DNA from 3 places in the Inediibacterium massiliense genome. Region 2 is predicted to be linked to each of the others. Evidence: riboswitches for the same ligand, from Rfam matches in the RefSeq annotation. Region 2 holds a riboswitch; each other region holds the start of a gene.
What was found. Region 2 has a riboswitch for thiamine pyrophosphate ahead of thiS (sulfur carrier protein ThiS). Riboswitches for the same ligand answer to the same signal wherever they lie in the genome.
Positions count from the first base shown of each region.

Region 1: linked by a shared signal. The riboswitch ahead of thiT (energy-coupled thiamine transporter ThiT) and the one ahead of thiS (sulfur carrier protein ThiS) in region 2 are both predicted to bind thiamine pyrophosphate.
Region 3: linked by a shared signal. The riboswitch ahead of thiD (bifunctional hydroxymethylpyrimidine kinase/phosphomethylpyrimidine kinase) and the one ahead of thiS (sulfur carrier protein ThiS) in region 2 are both predicted to bind thiamine pyrophosphate.

Region 1 covers NZ_LN876586.1:933,793-941,960, forward strand. Annotated here, with positions in the region: gene BN2409_RS08200 (DeoR/GlpR family DNA-binding transcription regulator) at 1-124, opposite strand, end outside; gene BN2409_RS08205 (M20 metallopeptidase family protein) at 379-1,545, shown strand; gene BN2409_RS08210 (type II CAAX endopeptidase family protein) at 1,564-2,505, shown strand; gene BN2409_RS08215 (DegV family protein) at 2,526-3,368, shown strand; TPP riboswitch at 3,402-3,507, shown strand; gene thiT (energy-coupled thiamine transporter ThiT) at 3,573-4,100, shown strand; gene BN2409_RS08225 (alpha/beta-type small acid-soluble spore protein) at 4,159-4,368, shown strand; gene BN2409_RS08230 (class I SAM-dependent DNA methyltransferase) at 4,441-5,181, shown strand; gene BN2409_RS08235 (cold-shock protein) at 5,296-5,496, shown strand; gene hslO (Hsp33 family molecular chaperone HslO) at 5,585-6,463, shown strand; tRNA gene BN2409_RS08245 (tRNA-Val) at 6,546-6,621, shown strand; tRNA gene BN2409_RS08250 (tRNA-Phe) at 6,626-6,701, shown strand; tRNA gene BN2409_RS08255 (tRNA-Gly) at 6,707-6,781, shown strand; tRNA gene BN2409_RS08260 (tRNA-Cys) at 6,785-6,859, shown strand; gene BN2409_RS08265 (sigma 54-interacting transcriptional regulator) at 6,946-8,168, shown strand, end outside.
Region 2 covers NZ_LN876586.1:143,217-151,384, reverse strand. Annotated here, with positions in the region: gene thiC (phosphomethylpyrimidine synthase ThiC) at 1-458, opposite strand, end outside; partial or broken gene BN2409_RS17785 (ThiS-like ubiquitin domain-containing protein) at 472-807, opposite strand; gene thiS (sulfur carrier protein ThiS) at 841-1,032, opposite strand; TPP riboswitch at 1,102-1,208, opposite strand; TPP riboswitch at 1,250-1,348, opposite strand; gene rbsB (ribose ABC transporter substrate-binding protein RbsB) at 1,397-2,302, opposite strand; gene rbsC (ribose ABC transporter permease) at 2,404-3,336, opposite strand; gene rbsA (ribose ABC transporter ATP-binding protein RbsA) at 3,344-4,840, opposite strand; gene rbsD (D-ribose pyranase) at 4,853-5,272, opposite strand; gene rbsK (ribokinase) at 5,275-6,189, opposite strand; gene BN2409_RS04530 (LacI family DNA-binding transcriptional regulator) at 6,202-7,209, opposite strand; gene BN2409_RS04525 (energy-coupling factor ABC transporter ATP-binding protein) at 7,383-8,168, opposite strand, start outside.
Region 3 covers NZ_LN876587.1:207,497-215,664, reverse strand. Annotated here, with positions in the region: gene BN2409_RS09580 (ABC transporter ATP-binding protein) at 1-540, opposite strand, end outside; gene BN2409_RS09575 (ABC transporter ATP-binding protein) at 533-2,299, opposite strand; gene BN2409_RS09570 (helix-turn-helix domain-containing protein) at 2,366-3,373, opposite strand; gene thiE (thiamine phosphate synthase) at 3,520-4,158, opposite strand; gene thiM (hydroxyethylthiazole kinase) at 4,142-4,966, opposite strand; gene thiD (bifunctional hydroxymethylpyrimidine kinase/phosphomethylpyrimidine kinase) at 5,018-5,821, opposite strand; TPP riboswitch at 5,966-6,065, opposite strand; TPP riboswitch at 6,135-6,234, opposite strand; gene BN2409_RS09550 (superoxide dismutase) at 6,425-7,042, opposite strand; gene BN2409_RS09545 (redoxin domain-containing protein) at 7,274-7,735, shown strand; gene BN2409_RS09540 (protein adenylyltransferase SelO) at 7,840-8,168, opposite strand, start outside.

The DNA of each region.
Region 1 (8,168 bases), 790 kb from region 2:
CTGTTAAATCGCGTCTTATGGTATAGATAGATACATTAAAAGTATCTGTTAGTTGTTGAAGATTGACAACTCCTTCTTTTTCAACAAGTTCTGTTATTTTTTTTCTTCGTGCTTCTGTAATCAATGTAGCTGCCCCCTGTATCATTGGATGATCAATTTATGATCATATTATTATAATATATTTATCATAGTATGATTATATTTTATCATATAATATGATAAAATATTTGTAAATGGTTTGTTGAAAAGTTTATTATATACATTGTAATGCATATTCACAAAAATGGATATGGTTTTAATTAAATTTTTATACTTTTCTAATAATAAGAAACGAGATAAAATATTTTATAATACATAAAATAATAAGAGGTGTAAAAAATGATTCCTATAGAAGAAAAAATACTAAACATGAGAGAAGAAATCATTCAAATAAGAAGAGAACTGCATAAAATTCCAGAGGTGGGATTTTGTGAACATAAAACAAGTCAGTTTATTATTCAAAAGCTTGAAGAATATGGTATAGAGGTATATAAAAATATAGCCAAGACAGGAATTATTGGGGTTATAAAAGGGAAAGAAGAAAAATCTATTGCTTTTCGCGCAGATATGGATGCACTAACTATTCAAGAAGAAACAAATTTTTCTTATGCATCTCAAAATGAAGGGATGATGCATGCTTGTGGGCATGATGCACATATGACTATTTTATTAGGCTTTGCAAAATATTTATCTATGGGAGGAAAAGAATTACCTTATTCTGTAGTATTTTTATTTCAACCTGCTGAGGAAGGACCTGGAGGGGCACTTCCTATGATAGCAGAGGGAATCATAGAAAGATTTCATATTCATAAAATCATAGGACTTCACGTATATCCTCAAGTAGAGGAAGGTAAAATAGGATGTAGAGTAGGTCCGATGATGGCACAAACTGGAGAATTTGATATGGTTATTTCAGGATGTGGAGGACATGGCGCGATTCCTCAAAATGCAATAGATAGTATTGTCATTGCTTCCAATATAATATCTTCCTTTCAAACGATTATTAGCAGAAATATTAATCCTATAGAGGGAGCTGTTCTTACAATTGGAAAAATGTGGGGAGGAGAAAGAAGAAATATTATTGCAGAAAAAACTTATTTAGAAGGAACTATTAGAGCCTTTGAAGAAGAAGTATATGAAAAAATAAAAAAAAGAATGAAGGAAATCAGCAAAGGAATAGAGAAAATGTATGATTGTTCTATAGAATTAATATTTAGAGATATGTATCCAGCTGTAGTAAATGATAAAGAAATGGTTAAAGCTCTTCAAAAAGCTGTTGGAGATGAAAATATGAAATTGGTAAGTCCTCAAATGATTGCAGAAGATTTTTCTTATTATCAAAAGAAAGTACAAGGACTTTTTTTCTTTTTAGGAGTTAATAATAAAGATCAAGGACATATATATCCTCTTCATCATTGTAAATTCTCTTTTAATGAAGAAATACTTTTAACAGGCATTCAAATCTATAAAAATTTATTAATATTTATAGAAGAGCAAAAAATATAAAAATAAGGAGTGAAGTATTTGGAAAATAGCGGAAAAGTAGAAGTTTTAGGAGTCAATATATTGTATTTGATTACAGCTATTTTTCTTTTAACTGTAGGCTATTATGTTCAACATGAAAATTTAAAAATAGGGTTATTGATTACGGAATATGTGCTTGTTTTATTACCACCGCTTTTATACATAAAAATAAAAAAAGATTCTTTCAAAAGAGTATTAAGATTAAATTCTTTATCTTTAAAACATGGAATCATGATTTTTTTTATAACCATTTGCATGTATCCTGTAGCTCTTTTTTTCAATTTGGTTTTTATGATGTTTTTAAGTATTTTTGTAAATATAAGACCGCAATCTATTCCAACTGCTACTAATTTTTCTGAATACTTTGTGCTTTTATTTATTATTTCTATATCTGCTGGAATTTGTGAAGAAGTTTTTTTTAGGGGATTATTACTAAAAACATATGAAACAATAGGAGAAAAAAAGGCTATATGGATATCTGCTCTATTGTTTGGGGTGTTTCATTTTAATCTTCAAAATTTTTTAGGACCTATTATATTAGGAATTATATTTGGATACTTGGTGCATCAAACCAATTCTTTATTTGCAGGAATCATTGGACATATGACGAATAATGGATTAGCTGTAACGTTAGGATATATGATTCATAAGTATAGTCAAAGATCACAACCAATGGTTGAGAGTGCAGCACATTTAGAAACTTTTCAAATTCTGATTATTACTGTCTTTTTTGGAATCGTATCTGTTTTTACAGCTACCTTAGGATATTCATTATATAAAAAAATCATAAAAGATATGAAAAAGAATAAAAAAGAATGTTATTTTATTGAAAATAAAGAAAAAACCAATACAATGTCTAAAATTGTATTTACACCTATTGGGTTAACAGTTATTATATTTATATATATGGGTTATTTACAAATTAAGCATATGATGCTTTAACTATAGTTAGGAGAGTGTATATGGAAAAGATAGCCATAATTACCGATTCTTCTTGTGACTTACCACAAGAGTGGATTGAAAAATATAATATTGAGGTACTTCCTCTTCGTGTGATTTATTCAAAAAAAGAATTTAGAGATCGAGTAGAAATTTCTCCACAAGAAGTTTATGAAAGTTTAGAAATAGAGACTCCAAAGACTTCTTTGCCTTCTCCAGAGGATGCGAAAAACTTGTTTCAGAAATTACAAGATGAAGAGTATACTCATGTGCTAGGTATATTTATTTCAAGTGGTTTAAGTGGTACATACAATATGGTTAAAAATGTAGCGAATGAATTTAAAAAATTGACCATAGAATTAATGGATTCTAAAACTTTATCTATGGGACTTGGATTTTTAGTTTTAGAAGCAGCTAAGGAAGCTTATAAAAATTCTAATTTTGAACAAATTATAGAAAAAACGAAAAAAATACTTCATAAATCAGATCTTTTTTATGTATTAAAAACTTTAGAATATTTGCGTAAAGGTGGCAGAATTGGTTTAGTAGAAGGAACAGTAGGAGAAATTTTAGGAATCAAACCTATTATTTCTATAGATGAGGAAGGAAAATATTATACCTATAAAAAAGTAAGAGGACGAAAAAAATCAATAGAGGATATTTATTCTATTGTAAAAGAAAAGATAAAAAATAAAAGAATAGATATTGCTATTATGCATGGAGATGCTGAGGAAGAAGCTAAGAAACTTTTAGAGAGGATAAAGGAGATAGGAAATATTAATGAAATATTATTTTCTCAGATTAGTCCAGTTTTAGGAGTCCATACAGGACCAGGACTCATTGGAGTAGTTACTTTTGAAATTTGACCCACTATATTTTATACATTATAATTATAAAAGATAATATAAACGGGGAGCTAAAAAAATGGCTGAGAGGAAACTTATTTGTTTCGACCCATAACCTGATCTGGATAATGCCAGCGTAGGAACATAAGTAAGAAAATGAGCTGCATTCTTTTCAGAATGCAGTTTTATATTTTGTAATGAATATTTTTGAAGGGGGTGATGAAAATGAAAAAATTTACTACAAAAATGATTGTAGAAGCAGGGATTATGATTGCATTAGCACAAATTTTAAGCTATATTAAGATATTTGAAGGGCCTTATGGAGGATCTATTACAGCAGGAAGTATGGTACCTATCTTTATATATTCCATAAGATGGGGATGCGGGCCTGGGATTTTAGCAGGAGTTGTATATGGTATTTTACAATTTTTATTAGGAAAATCATGGTCACTACATATTTTATCTATAGTTTTTGATTATATAACTGCTTTTGGCGTTTTAGGACTTGCAGGACTTTTGAACAAAGATTTGAAAAGAGTGAATATTAGTATATGCATAGCTACTATAGGAAGATTTATTTCTCATGTTATATCTGGAGCAATTGTTTTTAAAGCGTATGCGCCAGCAGGTGAAAATCCATGGGCTTATTCTATGAAGTACAATGCAAGCTATTTGGTACCAGAATTGATCATATCCATTTTTATCATTAGTATTTTATATAAATCTTTAAAATATCATTTAACAAAACAGTAAAATAAGTATAAAAAGGGTACCCCTTGGCCATAATAAAAAATATAGGGGAGGGGTATGAATGTCTAAGAAAAACAGTGTAAAAAATAAAAAGAATAAAATAGAAACCATCGAAGACAAATGGAAATATGAAATTGCTCAAGAGCTTGGATTATTAGAAAAGGTAGAAAACTTAGGATGGGGAGGACTTACTGCGAAGGAAACAGGAAGAATTGGAGGACTTATTACGGTAAGAAAAAAACAATTGAATAAGAAAAATACAGAGGGATAGAAAATCTATCTCTTTTTGTTTGGAAATATATTATAATAAACAAGTGAAAATATAAGATAGGGGAGAGATGGAATGAAAAGCTATAGTGCTTTTGCTTATGTATATGATCAATTGATGGAAGATGTAGACTATGATGAGTGGATCGTGTATATTGAAGATATTTTTAAAAGGTATGATATAAATCCTCAAAATATAGCAGAATTAGCTTGTGGGACAGGGAATATTACGAATAGACTTGCAAAAAGAGGATATAATATGATTGGAGTAGATATAGCAGAAGATATGCTTTATGTAGCATCTCAAAAGGCTCAAGATATGGATTTAGATGTAGTTTATCTCAATCAAGATATAACAGATCTTTTATTGCCTACTCATTTGGATACTATTTTATGTATTTGTGATGGTGTAAACTATATCATTGGTGAGGAAGATTTACTCAAAGTATTTCAAGGAGTATATGATCATTTAAAGGAAAATGGATGCTTTATTTTTGATATTAGTAGTTATTATAAATTATCACAAGTATTAGGAAATCATACTTATGCAGAAAATTTAGAAGAAGTTTCTTATATATGGGAAAACTATTTTGATGAGAAAAATAGTATATGTAATTTAGATTTGACTCTTTTTATAAAAGAGGGTGACTTTTATAAAAAGTATGAAGAAGATCATATACAAAGGGCATATAAAGAAAAAGAAATCATAAATATATTAAAACAAGTAGGATTTAAAAAAATTGAATCTTTTGATGCTTTTACTTTTTTATCTCCTAAAAAAACAAGTGAAAGAGTTTATTTTGTTTGCCAAAAATAAATTTGACACTATAAACTTATAGCTAATTTGCATTGACACTGAAAATGACCTGTGATAAACTCTAGGTGTAGCAATGATTTGCTACGTATGATATTGGTTAGGAGGATTGTTTGAATGGAAAAAGGTACAGTAAAATGGTTTAATGGAGAAAAAGGTTATGGATTTATTTCAAGAGAAAATGGAGAAGATGTTTTCGTACATTTCTCTGCAATCAACATGGAAGGTTACAAAACTTTAGAAGAAGGTCAAGCTGTTGAATTTGAAGTAATTCAAGGAGAAAAAGGACCTCAAGCTACAAACGTTGTAAGAGGATAATAAAAAGCTTCAGAAAACGTGTAGCCCTCAATAGCCCTGATTGGATAAATCAGGGCTTTTATTACTATAGATGAAAAGGATGGAGATAATGAAAAATTATATACTTCGAGGAGTAGCTGCCAATAAAAGTATAAGAGTTTTTTTAGGGATTACAACAAATTTAGTAGAAGAAGCAAGAAAGATTCATCATACAACTCCTGTTGCTACGGCTGCTTTAGGAAGAACTCTTACAGGAACAGTAATGATGGGGCTTATGCTAAAAGGAGATAAAAATAAATTATCTATACAAATTAAAGGGGATGGACCTTTAAAACAAATCTTAGCAGTTTCTGATTCAAAAGGAAATGTAAAAGGATATGTTTCAAATCCTAATGTAGAGCTTCCATTAAGAGAGGACAAAAAACTAGATGTAGGAAGAGCTGTTGGAAAAGGAAAAATGATTGTAATTAAAGACTTGGGCTTAAAAGATCCATATATAGGACAATCAGATTTAGTATCTGGAGAAATCGCAGAGGATTTTACAGCTTATTTTGCATATTCAGAGCAGCAGCCTTCTGCAGTAGGATTAGGAGTATTAGTAGATAGAGATTATTCTGTAAAAGAAGCAGGAGGGTTTATTATACAAGTACTTCCTGATGCGTCAGATGATGTCATTCTAAAGCTTGAAAAGAGAATCAATGAACTTCCATCTGTGACAAAATTAATGGAAGAGACTCAAGATGGAGAAGAAATGCTAAAGAGAATTTTAGAAGGTTTTGACTTAGAAATTCTTGATAAACAAGAAGTATTTTTAAACTGTGATTGTTCAGAAGAAAAGCTTGAAAGAGCTTTGATTAGTATTGGAGAAAAAGATTTAAAACAAATTATTGAAGAAGATGGGCAGGCAGAACTTACATGTCATTTTTGTAATAGAAAATATCATTTTAACAAAGAACATTTACAAAAGCTTTATGAAGAAGCACAGTAGTTGAAGTACTTTACTACTGTGCTATGAAATGCTATTGACAAAATAGATGTTTATGTGTATAATATCTTTTGTAAGTTATTGAGGGCGCATAGCTCAGCTGGGAGAGCACCTGCCTTACAAGCAGGGGGTCATAGGTTCGAGCCCTATTGCGCCCACCATTTTGCCCAGATAGCTCAGTCGGTAGAGCAGGGGACTGAAAATCCCCGTGTCGGTGGTTCGATTCCGCCTCTGGGCACCAAATGTGCGGAAGTGGCTCAGTGGTAGAGCATCGCCTTGCCAAGGCGAGGGTCGCGAGTTCGAATCTCGTCTTCCGCTCCATATGGCGGCATAGCCAAGTGGTAAGGCAGAGGTCTGCAAAACCTTTATTCCCCAGTTCAAATCTGGGTGCCGCCTCCAATATTGAAAAATCCTAGTATATACTAGGATTTTTTGTTTTGTTATATGTTATAATAAAAATGCGAATCATTAAGGGGGGGAATGGCTTGAGAGTTCAACAAGTAATGACTAAGAATCCCATTGTCCTAACAGTAGAAGATACTTTGCATGAAGCTGTAAAAATTTTTGTGAAAAATCGTATTGATGGAGCTCCTATTGTAGATGAAGAAAGAAACTTAATAGGAATTATTACAAAAACCAATTTGATGAAATCTTTTTTAAAAAACATTCATTCAAATACAAAGGTTGGAACTTTAGCTACGAAAAAAGTAATTACCATTAGTCAAGATGCCAGTGTAGGAGAAGCTTGGGAAATAAAAGTAGGAAGACTACCTGTTGTGGATGAAAAAGGAAGTTTGGTAGGGATTTTAACTCGGACAGATATTATAAAGGCATTGTTAGAAAAACAAATAGAAGAATCTAGTGAATTAAAAGCAGTTTTGGATTTTACCAATAATGGTATCGTAATCATTGATGATCAAGGTATGATTAAGAGATGCAATGTATCCGCTATTCGTATATTGAATTTAAATAATGAGAAAATTATTGGATTGCATGCAGAAAAAATACTACCAGAGTTAAAGCTTTATCATGTGATTGAGACTCAAAAAAGTGAATACAATCAAAAAATAAAATTTAAAGAAAAGACCCTTATATGCGATAGAATTCCTTTGCTAAGAGATGGTCAAGTTTTTGGAGGTTTGATTGTATTTAAAGATAGTTCAGAATTTGAAAGCATTATCAATGAATTAAATACAGTTCAAAATATTTCTAAAAAATTAGATGCAGTGATTGAATCTTCTTATGATGGAATATATATTACAGATGGAGATGCCAATACCCTTAAAATTAATAAATCCTATGAAAGAATCACAGGTGTGAAAAGAGAAGAAATGCTAGGTAATAATATGCTCAATTTAGAAAAAAAAGGATATATTTCCGAATCTGCTACCTTAAAGGTTTTACATACTGGTAAAACTACTACGATTCATCAAAAATTTAAAACGGGAAAAAATGCATTAGTAACAAGTACACCTATTTTTGATGAAAAAAATCAAATTACATTAGTAGTTACCAACGTGAGAGATATTACAGAACTTTCTCTTTTAAAAGAACAGTTAGAAAGAAATAAAGAATTGGCAAAAAAATATTACTCAGAGATCGAAGAAATGCGTATGCAACTTTTAAATACTTTGCATATTATAGCAGAAGATGAAAAAATGCTTGAAATAGCTAGGATTGCAAAAAGAGTAGCAAAAGTAGATACTAC
Region 2 (8,168 bases):
TTTGCATGTTTTCTTACTACATCTAAAAATTCTTTTGCAGTAATATCTTTTAATTCCTTATCATAAAAGCCTACCGCATCATATATAGGGACAGTCCCTATCATAGCACTTGATCTTTTAATTAATTTTCTTCTAAATTCTTCTGTTTTACCATAAGAACTCAAATCCATAATAGCCTCTGCTTTCATATCTAAAGCTACCTTTACTTTTTCAAGTTCTTTTTCTATATCACAACAATCTTTAGAAATACCTAAATTTACATTGATCTTCGTTTTAAGTCCCTCTCCTACTCCTTCAGGATCTAATGATTTGTGATTTTTATTGGCAGGAATAATTACTTTTCCCTCTGCAATAAGTTTTCTTAAAATATCTACTTCTATATTCTCCTTTTTTGATACAATTTCCATTTCTTTAGTAATAATCCCTCGTTTAGCAGCATCCATTTGAGTTGTATACATACTTTCATCTCCTTTATATAATCATCCAGTCTTTTAATATAGGCTGATATCCTTTTTCTAATATGGCTTTTTTCATTTCTTCTACACTTCTTGTATCTGATATGTCAAACTGTCCATCTCCCTTATCTTCTGCACTATGTCCCCCCACCTCTGTAGTAACTCCTGCAGAAACTTTTGTAACTCCAAGAGGAATTAGGTTTTCTCTAAGTTCTGCTCTCCTTATAAGAATAATGTGGTCTCCTTCTTTTGATTTTTGATCTTCCTTGATTGGAAATCCATTTCGTATCATAATATCTGCATCGTTTTTATAAAAATTTTTCACATGAAATACAGTTGCATCACTCTTTACTTCTAGCTTTTTTCATTCACAAATATGTTCATATCAACCTTCTCCTACAAAACTTACAATTTCTATCTTGTCTTCTTCATTAAGAATATGTTCTTTATACTCTTCCTTTACAATAATTTTTTCATTGACTTCTATGACTATTTTGTCTTTTTCTAAATTTAAATGTTTCAAAAATTCTTCTATATGCATTTGTGGAATATTCATCATCTTTCCATTTACAATCATCTTTTCCCCTCCCTTCATTGAAATTTTATAAATTATACAAAAAAGTGGGAATTCTCAGAGAACTCCCACTTTGCATGCAGAAAGATTCCCTACGTTGGCATTATCCAAATCAGGTTATACGGGTCAGAGATCACATCTCTTTCTCAGCCCATTTATGAGCTCCCCAGTTTATTCATTTTATGGCTTTACTTACAAAAAAAGCTTACCCGAAGGTAAGCTTGATCTCTCGTTGCTTCCCTACGTCAGTATGACCTGCATCAGGTAATAAGGGTCAGGAAAAATCCTTCTCAGCCAAAAGGCCCCCCTAGCAAAACTATCTTGTTGCTTTCATTGTATTCTTATTTTTGTTTTTTGTAAAGTCTTATTATTCTGTTATTAATTTTAAATCAACAGGAATAAAGTCATCTACTTTTTCCCCTTTGATTATTTTATCTGCTGTTTCTATTCCTAAAGATCCTATTTTATCTGGTTGCTGTGCAACAGTTGCAGCAAGTTTTCCTTCTTTTACAGATGTAACTGCATCCTCTGTAGCATCAAAACCAACAACCATAATGTCTCTTTTGGTTCCTTCGATAGCTTTTAATGCACCTAAAGCCATTTCATCATTATGAGCAAAAACAGCATTGATTTCTGGTTGTGCTTGTAAGATATTTTCCATCACTGTCAAACCTTCTGTTCTATTAAAGTTTGCAGTTTGTTTTGCTACTACTGTTAATTCTTTTCCTTTGATCGCTTCATTAAATCCTGCTCCTCTATCTACTGTAGCAGAAGCTCCTGGAATTCCCTCTAACTCTACTAATTTTCCTTTTTCTCCAAGTTTTTCTACAATGTATTCTCCTGCCATTTTTCCACCTGCTACATTATCAGAAGCAATATGAGATACTACCTCTCCGCTTTTTGCTCCTCTATCTAGAGTAAGTACTGGAATATTTGCATCATTTGAAATCTTAATGGCATTTCCTACTGTATCAGAGTTTGTTGGATTGATCATAATAGCTGAAACGCCTCTTGTTACCATATCTTCCATATTAGAAAGTTCCTTCTCTGACTTATCTTGCGAATCTAATACAATTAACTCATACCCTAATTCTTTGGCTTTTGCCTCAGCACCCTCTTTTAATGTTACAAAAAATGGATTGTTTAAAGTGGAAATAATCAATCCTATTTTTTTAGCTTCTTCTTTCTGAGGCTCTGCTTGCTTCCCTGTACAACCTGCTAATAATCCCATAGCCAAAATGGCTACCATGAAAATAGATACTACCTTTTTCATTTTTAATTCCCCCATTCCTTTATAATTTATATATATGGATTTTAAAAAACAAACCCATCATGACAATGTTATTTTATCCCTTTTCAAGAAAAATAAACTATTTATTTTTCTTTTCGATCAGATAATACTGCAATTAATATAACTGCTCCCTTTGCAATCATTTGATAATACGAAGAAACATTGAGTAAATTTAAAGCGTTGTTTAAAATCCCTATAATTAAAGCTCCTATGATGGTTCCTAATACACTTCCTGCTCCTCCTGCAAGACTTGTTCCTCCTAATACAACAGCTGCAATGGCATCTAATTCGTATCCAATCCCTGCATTAGGATCTGCTGAAGAAATTCTTGATGTAGTAATAATTCCTGCTAAAGCTGCTAAAAATCCACTGATGGCATATACAGAAAGTTTAATATTAGACACTCTAAGTCCTGAAAGCTTGGATGCTTCTTCATTTCCACCTAAAGCATAAATATATCTTCCTATTCTTGTTTGAGTTAAAATATAATAGGATAAGATAAACACTAAAACCATTAAATAAACTGGAATAGGAATTTTTAAGAAATATCCTCCTCCAATATTTGAAAACAACTCAGAGGTCTGATCTCCTGCTAATGTAATAGGCTTTCCATCAGAAAAAACTAAAGTTGCTCCTCTTAAAACAGTCATTGTAACTAAAGTTGCAATAAAGGGCTGAACTTTTCCCTTACTAATAATCATTCCACTAAAACATCCTGCTAACACACCAATCACTAAAGCGATGGCTACAGATAAAAACACATGGACTCCTGATGAAATAAGATATGCAGATACAGCACCAGAAAAAGCTAAAATAGAACCTACAGATAAGTCTATTCCTCCTGTTAAAATAACAAAAGTCATACCTGCTGCAATAATAGAATTAATTGAAGTTTGTCTTAATACATTGAGTATATTGGGTAATGTCAAAAATCTAGGACTCAGTAAAGAAACAATGAGGGAAAAAACAATGAGTCCTATAATAGATTTAAATTTCATGAGTAATTTTTTATTCATACTTTGTTTAAGCCTCCTTTATACCTACAGCACATTTCATAATTTTTTCTTGGGAAGCATCTTCTATAGAAAATTCTCCACTAATTGTTCCTTGATACATAACTAAAATACGATCACTCATGCCTAATACCTCTGGCATCTCTGAAGAAATCATAATAATGCTCATACCCTCTTTTTTAAATTCATTAATTAAATCATATATTTCTTTTTTTGCTCCTACGTCCACTCCTCTAGTAGGTTCATCTAATATTAAAATTTTAGGTTTTGTCATCAGTCCTTTTGCAATAGAAACTTTTTGCTGATTTCCTCCACTTAAATTTTTAATTCTTTGATTTTCACTAGGAGTTTTTATATTCATGTGATCAATATATTTTTTTACAGCTTCTTTTTCTTTTTTAGGACTAATTTTTAATAAAAACTCCTCAAATTTTTTCAAAGAACATATAGTCATATTTTCTTTTACAGAAAGTCCTAAAATTAATCCATCTCCTTTTCGATCCTCTGATACATAAGCAATTCCTTTTTGTAAAGCTTGTTGAGGGGATTTTATTTCTACTTTTTTTCCTTCTATATAGATTTCTCCTGAACTTTTTTGAATCGCTCCATATAAAGTCTTTGCAAGCTCTGTTCTTCCAGAGCCCATAAGTCCTGAAATTCCAAGAATTTCTCCTTTTCTTAATGTAAAATCAATACCTTTTATATATTCATTAGACAGATTCTTTACTTCTAAGGACATTTCTCCTTTTTGTGCAGGAATTCTAGGAAATTGCTCTGTAAGCTTTCTGCCTACCATCATTTCTATTAATTGATTTTCTTCTAAATTTTTCACTTCATCTTCCCCAATAAACTTTCCATCTCTTAAAACCGTCACATCATCACACATCCTAAAAATTTCCTCAAGTCTATGAGATATATAAACAATTCCTTTTTCATCTTTTTTTAATTCATCAATTACTTCAAATAAACTTTCTGTTTCTTTTTTTGTTAGAGCATCTGTCGGTTCATCCATAATAATAATTTTTGTATTTAAAGAAATAGCCTTTGCAATTTCAACCATTTGCTGCTGACCAACACTTAGCTGAGAAACCTTTTGTCTAGGATCTTTATCTACTTTGAGTTTTTTTAACAATTTTTCACTATCTTGATAAAGCTTTTTCCAGTCTATTTTTTTAAATGAGTTTACAGGTTCTCTTCCTAAAAATATATTCTCTCCAATAGTTAAATGAGGAATTAAATTCAATTCCTGATGAATAATACTGATTCCAAGATCTTGGGCATCTTTTGGGCCTTTTAAATGAATTTCTTCTCCATTATAAATAAGTTGACCTTGATCTTTTGTGTACACACCACTTAATATTTTCATAAGAGTAGATTTTCCTGCCCCATTTTCTCCAAGTAGAGCCATTACTCTTCCTTGATGAATTTTAAGATCTACACCATCTAAAGCTTTTACCCCTGGGAATTCTTTTATAATCCCCTTCATTTCAAATATAGGTTTATTCATTCCCATCTCTCCTTAAAATACAACACCTGATTTTAAGATTACATTTGCATATGGAGTATGTTCTCCTGTTCTCACAATTCCTTTTGATTCTTTTGTCATATCCTTAAAAGTCTCATGATCTACTTTTGTAATTTTTATTTTTGTATTTTCATTTTCTTCTACTTCGTAAATTTTTCTCATAAATTTTTCATAAAGAATAGGACTTGCTGTCTCCATTTCCTTTGCAACAATTACTTCCTCCACTTTTAATTCCTCTAAAATCGTATCTAGAGTATCCATAAAGCTAGGTATTCCTTTTCTAAGTGCTAGATCTATTCTTTTTACTTCATTAGGAATAGGCAGTCCACTATCAGCAATAGTTAGTTTGTCTGTATGTCCCATTTGAGAAATCATATAAGAAATTTCACTATGAATTAAAGTTGTCTTTTTCATTTTTATGCCTCCTTGAGTGCTTCTATTTCTTCTTTATAAGGAAGAGAGCTTTGTGCTCCTTTTTTTGTTACAGTTAAAGCTCCTACCTTTGATCCGTATCCTATTGCTTCTTCTATAGTCTTTCCTTCTGATAAGGAAACACATACTCCTCCTATGAAACTATCTCCTGCTGCTGTAGTATCTACTGCTTTTACTTTATGGGCTTTAAATTTTTTAAATCCTTTTTCATCTATATACATAGACCCTTTTTCTCCTAATGTAACAATCAAAGATTCTACTCCCTTTTCTATCAAGCTCTTTGAAGCTTTAATTACATCTTCTTCGTTATTTATTTCTATTCCGCTTAATATTTCAAGCTCTGTTTCATTAGGAATTAAAAGATCTACATTTTCAATAATACTTTTATCTAGTTTTTGTGCAGGTGCAGGATTTAAGATTGTATATACCCCTAAGTCTTTAGCACGCTTTAATGAATGCTTAACTGTATCTATTGGAACTTCTAATTGAAGAACTAAAAAATCTGACTCTTTGATAATTTGTATATTTCTATCTATATCTTCTTTTTTTAATTTAAAATTTGCTCCTGGAACAACAATAATTGAATTATGCGCTTCCTTACTTACAGTAATAAGTGCCACTCCTGAAGGAGTATTTTCTTCTATTTGTACACCCTCTACAGAAATTTCATCTTTTTGAAGTCCTTTTAAAAGAGTTTTTCCAAAGCCGTCATCTCCAAGTTTTCCAATCATATTCACCTGACCACCTAATCTAGCCATAGCTACAGCTTGATTGGCGCCCTTTCCTCCAGGAATTTCTTCAAAAGATTTTCCTATAATAGTCTCCCCTGTCTTGGGCATATGATCTACGTTTGCTACTAAATCCATATTCATGCTTCCGATCACTGTAATTTTTCCCACAATATTGCCTCCTTATTTCTTCACAGTAGAATTTCGAATGATCAATTGAGTCTCTAATAAAATATTTTGCGGATTATTTATATGTCCTTGTAAAGTATTTATAAGCATTTGCACGGCTTTATATCCCATTTCATAAATAGGTTGTTTAATGGTTGTCAAAGAAGGATCAATCAGGCTACTCATATAAATATCATCAAACCCTACCACGCCTACTTCATATGGGACTTTTATACCTTCTTCTTGCAAAGCCTTTATAGCTTCTATAGCAATCAAATCATTTCCACAAAACAAACCATCAAATTTTCTTTTTTCTCCTAAAAGTTTTTTGATAATTTCATATCCCCATCCTCTTTGATAGGTTCCTTCTATGATATTCTCTCCTTTATATGGTATAGAATATTCTTTTAAGGCTTTTTTATATCCCTCTAACCTTTCAACAGACGTATAAGATGTATAAGGTCCTGATAAGAAAAGGATTTCTTCGTATCCACATGTAATCAAATGCTTAACTCCTTCATAAGCTCCATTTCTATTATCTACTGTTATTTTTCCTTTTATATGCTTTAAATCAAGATCTCTATCGACTAAAATAATAGGGATTTTATTGTTTTTAAAACGACGAAATTCTCCTGTTCTTTTAGATGAAGCAGTAAAAATAATGCCATCTACCATTTTTTCAATAAGCATACTTACACATTTTTCTTCCTTCTCTTCATCATCATCTGTATTACATAAAATCACATTATACCCTGATTCATTTGCTTGATCCTCTACCCCTCTGGCAAGTTCGGGAAAAAATGGATTTCGTATATCAGGAATAATCAGTCCAATGGTATTTGTTTTCTTTGTCACAAGACTTCTTGCCGCTGTATTTGGAATATAGTTATATTCATTCATAATGTTTAGTATTTTTTTTCTTGTAGGATCACTAATATGTTCATCTTTATTATTAATTACTTTTGAAACGGTTGCTGTTGATACTTGTGCTAACCTTGCAATATCTTTAATTGTAATTTTCATATTTATCCTCCCTTATCGAGGTAAACGTTTAAGTAAAACGTTTACCTTAATTGTAGCATTTTTCTTATCTCTTTTCAATCATTTATAGGGTATTACAATCATTCCTGTAAAATAGGATTAGATTGCAAAAAAATAAAACGTACTGTAAAAGTACATTTTATTTTTAGGGCAACTTATTTTTTTTTATTTTGTATCATTTTTAAAAGCTCTTCTCTGTTTTTAGGGATATACTTTTGATCGTTGATTTGATCATTTTTACATAAAACTTCAAACACTTCTAAAACAATAGGCTTTTCAAGATAAGCATTTTTTATAAGTTCATCATCTGAAAAAATTTCATAAGGAGTACCTTCCTTAATAATTTCTCCATTTTTCATTACAACAATATAATCGGACCAAGAATATGCAAGCTCTACATCATGAGTAGATAAAATCACGGTCATACCCCTTTGATTTAAATCATCAAATATATCAATCATCTGCTTTGCATGTCTTGGATCTAAACTTGAGGTAGGTTCATCAAATATAATAATCTCTGGATTCATCACAAGAATATCTGCTATAGAAACTCTCTTTTTTTGTCCATAGCTTAGAAAATGAACTGCCTTATCTTTGTATTCATACATTTCTATACTATATAAAGCATGATCTACTCTTTTTCTAACTTCATCCTCTGAAAGCTTTAAATTCATTGCACCAAATGAAACCTCTTGATATACACTTGCAGAAAAAAGCTGTTTATCTGGATCTTGAAATACAATTCCAATATTTTTTCTTAAGTTAAGTAAAGATTTTCGATCATACTTTACTTCTTCTCCATTATAGACAACTTTTCCACTAGTGGGCCTTAAAATCCCATTTAAATTTAAAAATAAAGTAGATTTGCCTGAACCATTTACTCCTAATATGGCTATCTTTTTACCTTTTTCTATTTTCAAATGAAGATTCTTTAAGGCTTT
Region 3 (8,168 bases), on a different contig from region 2:
GTTTACAAATAACCCTAATACAATAGCTGAAATGGAAAGAGCTCCTATTTTCCAGTTAAAAAATGTAATCATCATCGTAATCACTACAGCATGAACAATCCCTACAATCACATTTGTCATGGCATCTCCTGTCATTACTTCTATATCTCCAATAGTTGTTGTAACGGTCGATGCAATTTCTCCCAAACGATTTTTATTAAAATACCCCATAGGCATTCTTTTTAACCTATCGCCAATTTCTATTCTTTTGTCCGAACACATATAAAAACAACCCATACTGATTTTGCTATTTCCAACATATCCAAATACAATTCTACCTATTACACTTATAAGCATCATGAAAAATGCAACCCCTATTGTTTTCATTGTAATATTTGTTCCCTGCTCTTTTGCCATAATAATACAATTTAAACTGTATAAAATGACAAGAATCGGTATCGCTTCACAAATAGAATAAATGACCTGGATTATGATAGACTGAATCAATTTGTTTTTATATTTTCCTGCAAAGTTCAATAATCTCTTCACTGTCTTAAGCATAACATTTCCTCCTTTCTATAGAATCTGTATCTTTAGCATCAATATGAGCTTGCCACATATCTTTATATAAAGGACATTTCAAAAGTAATTCTTTTTGTTTTCCCTGTGCTACTACGCTACCTTGATTCATTACAACAATATGATCTGCTGAAGAAATAGTAGACAACCTATGAGCAATAACAATTAAAGTCTTTCCTTTTACTAGTTTTGATATAGACTCTTGAATAATTGCCTCATTTTCTGGATCTGTATAAGCCGTTGCTTCGTCTAAAATAATGATTGGACTATTTTTCAAAATGGCTCTTGCGATGGAGATACGTTGTCTTTCCCCTCCTGAGAAATGATTTCCTCCCTCTCCTGCTAAAGTATCATATCCATTTTCTAGTGACATAATAAATTCATGACAACTAGCTTTCTTTGCTGCCTCTATTATTTCTTCATCTGTTGCATTTTTTTTACCAATTCGTATATTTTCTTTTATAGATAAATTAAATAAAAAATTATCTTGAGATACATAAGAAATCACATCACTAATCTGACTTAATGAAATATTTTTTACATCTATGCCTCCAATTGTAATTTTTCCATCTTTGCAATCCCAAAAGCTTGCCATAAGTTTAGCCACAGTTGATTTTCCAGAGCCAGATGGTCCAACGATAGCAGTCATTCCATGAGGTATAGTTTCAAAGGATACTTTATGAAGAATTTCTGTATCATTATATCCAAAAGTAACACCTTTAAATTTGATCTTATAATCTATTAATTTTTTGTATTCTATTGGACGATTCATTTCCTCTGCATCAAGTATTTCACATACTTCATGAATTACCGTTCCCATAGATGCTATATTATCTGTATATTTCATAGCATGAATCAAAGGCCCACCCAATCCAAAGGATAAGATAATACAAGTAATGAATGTAGCTAAACTCAAAGTTTGATTCATATAGAAATATAGTCCTGCTGGAAGAACGAAAAGAAGTGTAGATGGCATAATATTCATAACAGCTGTATATTCTAATAAGGTTTTTATGAAAAATTTTGTTATAGCATCACAGCTATGCTTTACAGAATCTGAATATTTTTTATAAGAAGCAGCTGACTGATTAAATGCTTTAATAGCTTCTATTCCATTTACATACTCTATCACTTGAGCATTCATATCATTTCCAGTCTCTACATTTTTAGGATAATAATATGCATATTTTTTCATCAAAGGTATGTAAAAAATAATACTCATAGGAATGGTAATCAATGCAATCAATGCAATTCTAAAATCAAGATAAAACAAATAAACTAAAATACATATTGGTACCAAAAGATTAGACGTCATTTCAGGAATGAGATGCGCAAGAGGTGGCTCTAATTTTTCAACCGTATCTACTATAATCGTTTTCATTTCACCAGATGGTCTATTAAGCACATATCCTAAAGGAACCTTCGATAATTTTTTAGTTATAGAAGTTCGAATATTTTGAATAATACTATATGCTGACTCATGAGATAAAGAAGTAGATATTAAATTGCATAAGACTTTTATGGTATATCCAATCAAAGCTATAAAAACTGCAAATGTCATACCTTGCACCGTATAATGATCTTCAACAAGATCTACTGTTATGTGGGCTATAGAAAAATAAGGTACCATACCACCTGCAATACCTATGATTGCAAATATTACAGAAGCAATCATTTTGCCCTTGCATTGTGATGCAAAGGATAATAATCGTATTAATGGGTTTTCCTTTTTTTCATTCATTTTAAATCCTCCTTTTTAAATGGAACTTATAATCATTCTCAATCACCCTACAAAACAGTATTATAGTCATTTAAGTTTTTCTTTTCCACTCTGGTTTAACAGATTTGCTCCATTTAGGTGATAAGTTTTTCTATATTTTAAAGGTGTGATATTCATCACCGCTTTAAAAGCTGCTGAAAATTTACTAGAATTTTCGTAGCCTACTTTTAAAGCTATAACTGTCACACTATCATGACTATGACGAAGCATCTTAGCCGCCACTTTCATTCGATATGAACGCATATATGCATAGATAGAGGTCCCATAAACTCCTTTAAAACATTGTTGCATAGCAGTCACTGAAATATTAAATCCTTCAGATAATTCTTCTAATGTAAAATGCTTTTCCATATTTTCTGTCATATATTTTTTCATTTCTTTAATAATATCCACTTGGTTTTTTTGAAAATATCTTCTTTTTTCGCATTGATCTTTTAAATCAAACGACATTAAAAAAAGAAACAACTCCATTATTTTAACCTTAAAATAGCCAAATTTTAATTCATTTGGCACAGAGTAAAGTTCATTAAAAATATGCTGTATAGAGTCCTTCGCACGCATAATAAAACATCTATTTTCAAAACAAAGTTTATCTCTAAGTTCATACAAATCAATAGTCAGTTCATTAAGTAAAGGAGATATAAATTGACTCGCTTCCTGAAGATGAATAACAATAGAAACTCCATGATAATGTGCCAAAGGAAAATGTGAAATTTTAGTTATATTACTGAGCATATTCACAGCTAAATCCCCTTCTTCTAAATAAATATAAGTACCATTTAAAAATTCACATTCAAATCTTCCTTCTCTACAATGATTAATTTCCATTGTATCCTCTTCCATACGCTTATTATGAATACATTGTTCCATATGGATGTCATTATAAATGAGTTTTATCCCCGGAAATACTTCATAACTTGTCATGGTCCCTTCTCCATTATGATTTCTCATCTTAAACACAATACTATCATCCATTTTTTCCTCTATCAGAACCTCTGATTCATATAAATCTTTTATCATTGGTGACTTATTCATATACAACACTCCTAAAAATATCTTTTCTCATATGGTATTATATAACATGCTCATATTCATTATAAATCAAAATAGTAGGCACTTGTATTAAATGCCTACCTTTTTGAAGCACAATTCTTTACACTAAAAATTATATGCTTTCTTTATTATCTATTGTTTTCTTTCGTAAATAGATCCTTTAATTCCTGGGTTACTGATTTTATATTAGACTGAGAAATAATAGCAGAGACTACTGCAACTCCATCAATACCTGTTCCTCTAAATGCAGTAATAGTAGTTTTATTGATTCCTCCAATCGCTACAATAGGTAAAGAAATGCTTTTTCGTATTCTCATAAGCTCTTCCATTGGGGTAAATTTTGCATCTGTCTTTGTCCCTGTTGTAAACATTGCTCCAATCCCAAGATAATCTGCCCCATTTTTTTGTGCTTCTATTGCTTCTTCAAGGGTAGAAGCAGATATACCCATAACTTTATCATTTCCAATCAATTTTCTTGCAATTTTTGCAGGTATATCACTTTGCCCAATATGTACTCCATCAGCGTCTACTGCCAATGCAATGTCAATTCGATCATTAATAATCAGTGGTATACCATAACAATCTGTAATTTTTTTGATCTTTACAGCAGTTTCGAAAAACTCTAGAGATGAACAATCTTTTTCGCGTAATTGTACCAGAGTACATCCCCCTAATATAGCTTGTTCTACGGCAGTTTCCAATTTTTGTGTACTCATTAAATTTCTATCTGTCACAAGATATAACGTATAATCAATATTTTGTTTCATCTATTTTCGCCCTTTCTACAAAACAATCCCTATTCATATTGGATAAAGCGTCAATGATTCCAATATGGAAACTACCTGTACCCACTGCTCCTGCTTTTTCATATGCAAGATCCCCTGAAATTCCCATTGATGCAATCCCTGCAACCGTAGCGGTATAATAATCTTTTGTTACACCACAAAAACTACCTACAATGGCAGAGGTCATACACCCTGTCCCTGTTACTTTAGTCATCAATTGATTGCCGTTTGCTATTTTAGCAACTCTAACACCGTCAGAAATAGTATCTACCTCTCCAGTAATCCCTACTACACAAGAGAGCTTGTCAGCTACCATTTTTGCAATATCTGTTGCATCATTTTTTTGATCCTCCTTAGCTGCATCCACACCTTTTGTAGAAACACTTAACCCTGCTACAAAAGATACCTCTGATAAATTTCCACGAAGTACATCAATTTTAACTTGTGAAAGAATTTCTCTTGTAGCTTTGTTTCTAAGTGAGGAAGCTCCAGCTCCAACAGGATCTACAACTACAGGTATCTGTAGTGTGTTTGCTTTTTTTCCTGCTGTAATCATAGATTCTATGGTTCTTTGATTTAATGTTCCGATATTTATAACCAGTGCTGAAGAAATAGATACTATTTCCTCTACCTCTGATAGATCATCTGCCATAATAGGCGATGCTCCCATTGCTAAAACAGCATTTGCACAATCATTTACTGTTACATAATTGGTAATATTATGTATAAGCGGAGTTTTTGTTCTTACATCATCTATCAAGTCCATACACTCTTTTGTTAAATAATTCATGATTATTTCATCCCTTTCTTTTATTTAAAATCAAATCCGAAAAACTACTATTTACTTTGTTTGTAAACCATTTTTATACAAATCATAAAAATGATGTGTAGGTCCATGACCTTTTCCTATAGCAAGAGAATGTTTGATTGCTGTTGTAATATATTTTTTTGCCTGCTGAACCGCTTGTGACATTGACATACCAAGAGCAAGATTAGAAGCAATGGCTGAAGAAAAAGTACACCCTGTCCCATGTGTGTTTTTTGTATCAATACGTTCTGTTTCAAAATGATAAAAATCTTTTCCATCATATAAAACATCTAGTGCATCTCCAATGGCATGACCACCTTTTACCAAAACATTCTTACAACCCATATCATAAATAAGCTTTGCCGCTGTTTCCATATCCTTTGTATTACTTATCTTAATATTTGATATTTTTTCAGCTTCTGGAATGTTTGGAGTCAGTAAATCTGCCATAGGAAGTACAACTTCTATCAATGTTTCTATAGCATTAGGATTCATTAAAGGGCAACCATTTTTTGCATACATCACAGGATCAATTACAACATTGCGTGGCTTGTACTCCTGAAGCTTTTCTACTACAGCCTTCATACAAAGAGGCGTAGACAACATACCAATTTTTATAGCATCTACCTCAATATCCTCAAATACCGCATCCATTTGCTTTTTTATCATATCAGGAGTAACATCCTGTATGTCAATTACACGGCTTGTATTCTCCGCTACCACTGAAACAATTACACTCATACCAAATACCCCATGGGCTGAAAAAGTCTTTAAATCTGCTTGTATTCCTGCCCCTCCACTACAATCTGATCCTGCAATCGTCAGTACCTTTTTCATAAAACTACCTCCTTTTTTAAACTCTTTTGAAATGCATAACAAAAATTATAAGATTATTTACAAATCTATAATTTCCTATGTATTATAAAAAAATAAGGTGCTTTTCCTTTACAGGAAAGCACCCTTTAATCCAATACAAAATAATCTTGTAAATGATTCGCTTCCCTACGTAAGTATTAACCAACAGGTTCAAAGGGTCAGGTTTTAACCTTCTCAACTACAACTAGTTCCCCCGCAAATAATAATATTTAATTTTATGGGTTAAAAAAATAGAGTACAATCCTCTGTGGAAAGCACTCTAATCATATACAAGTATCCTAAATGATTTGCTTCCCTACGTAAGTGTTAACTAACAGGTTCAAAGGGTTAGGTTTTAACCTTCTCAACTACAACTAGTTCCCCCGCAAACATATAAGAATTATATCAGATAAAATATAATTTGTAAATTTTCACAAATCAAATAAATGTGTAAATTTTTTAATACTTACATCTATTCTTTCCTAAAAATAAATACTTTCCTCTTTTTACACAGAGGAAAGTATTTACATATGTTCTTTACGATAAAGTTATTTTGATAATCTATCTGTTTGAATCATCTCATGCTTATTTTGCATAATCCTCATATATATTTTCAATTTTTGACCAGTCTATCAAATTCCATATATTTTTAACATAATCCGCTCTAACATTTTTATATTTCAAATAATAAGCATGCTCCCAAACATCTATAGTTAATAATGGCTTTTTCTTTATGCTCAATGGTGAATTTTGATTGCTAGTTGTAATGATTTCTAACTCTTTATTTTCATCTAGAACAAGCCATCCCCAACCTGAACCAAAATGAGCTATAGATACATTATTGATCTTTTCTTTCATTGCTTCAAAACTACCAAATTTATTATTTATAGCTTCTAAAAGCTTTCCTTCTGGTGCTTTTTTAGGTTTAGGTGATAAAATCGAAAAATAAAAATTATGATTTGCTACCCCTCCACCTTGATTGATTACACCTTGTCTTATCTTCTCAGGAATACTGTCGATATTTGATAATAAATCCTCTAGTGTTTTACCTGATGTAATTTCATCATAGCCTTTTAGTAAGGCATTTAAATTATTCACATATGTTTGTAGATGCTTTGCATAATGAGTTTCTACAGTTAATGCATCTATATATGGTTCTAGTTCATTATATCCATAATTTAATTGTACTTTATCAAATTTCATAATCCCACTCTCCATTCTAATCATTTTTCATTGAGATCTTAACTCTTTTATATCTATACCCACAATGATTATGTTTTAACATTATTATTTATTCTTTTTTTGACTTATAAAAATTTAAAATCTGTATGGGCTATATATCTTCATCTTGCAATACTCCTTTCTTCATAAAAATTTTTATTTAGGGTATTCTATATAAATAAAATCAGAATACAAAATGAAAGGAAGATTAGAATGAACCCAATTCAAATTGGTACAGATGCACCCGAATTTAGTGTGAAAGATAATAAAAAACAAAATATCATCTTATCTGCTTATAAAGGGAAAAAAGTACTTCTTTCCTGGCACCCTCTTGCTTGGACTCCTGTATGTACAGATCAAATGAGGGCATTGGAAACTAATTTTCAAAAGTTTCAGAATCTAAACACTATCCCCCTCGGATTTAGTGTAGATCCTCAACCTTGTAAAGAAGTATGGGCAACAGCTCTTTTGATTAAAAATGTAAGCCTCCCATCTGATTTTTGGCCCCATGGCAAAATAGCCCGTGACTATGGAATATTCAATGAAACTAAAGGCGTATCGGAACGTGCGAATATCATTATCGATGAAAATGGTAAAATAAAATGGGTCAAAGTTTATCCATCCGAACAGTTACCTGATATTAATGAAGTTTTTCAGATTTTATCCAACAGCTAATGAATCTCTTCAAATCATCCATATCTTTATAGAAAAAGGGCTCATAAAAATGCCCTTTTCCCTATAATAGTTATTTTGAATTTTGTTAGCTCATTACGCTTATATTAAGTACCACAAAAGGTTTTATAACAACGTGTAGATGGTGGAGGTAGTGTAGCGTATTCGGCCTGTTCTTTAGAATGTTCATATGGATTCGACAAAACATCAAGAAACTTCTCCATCACACTATAGTCTCCTTGTCTTACGGCAGCTTCTAATGCTTCTTCTACTCTATGGTTTCGAGGAATAATTGCTGGATTGGAGTTTCTCATTAATTGTTGAGAAGAGGTTTTGGATTCTTTTTGTCTACTCAATCTATCCTTCCATAGCTGATGCCACTGATCAAATTCCTTTGTATCAAATAATTTCATATCCTCTAACTTATCAAAAGTTA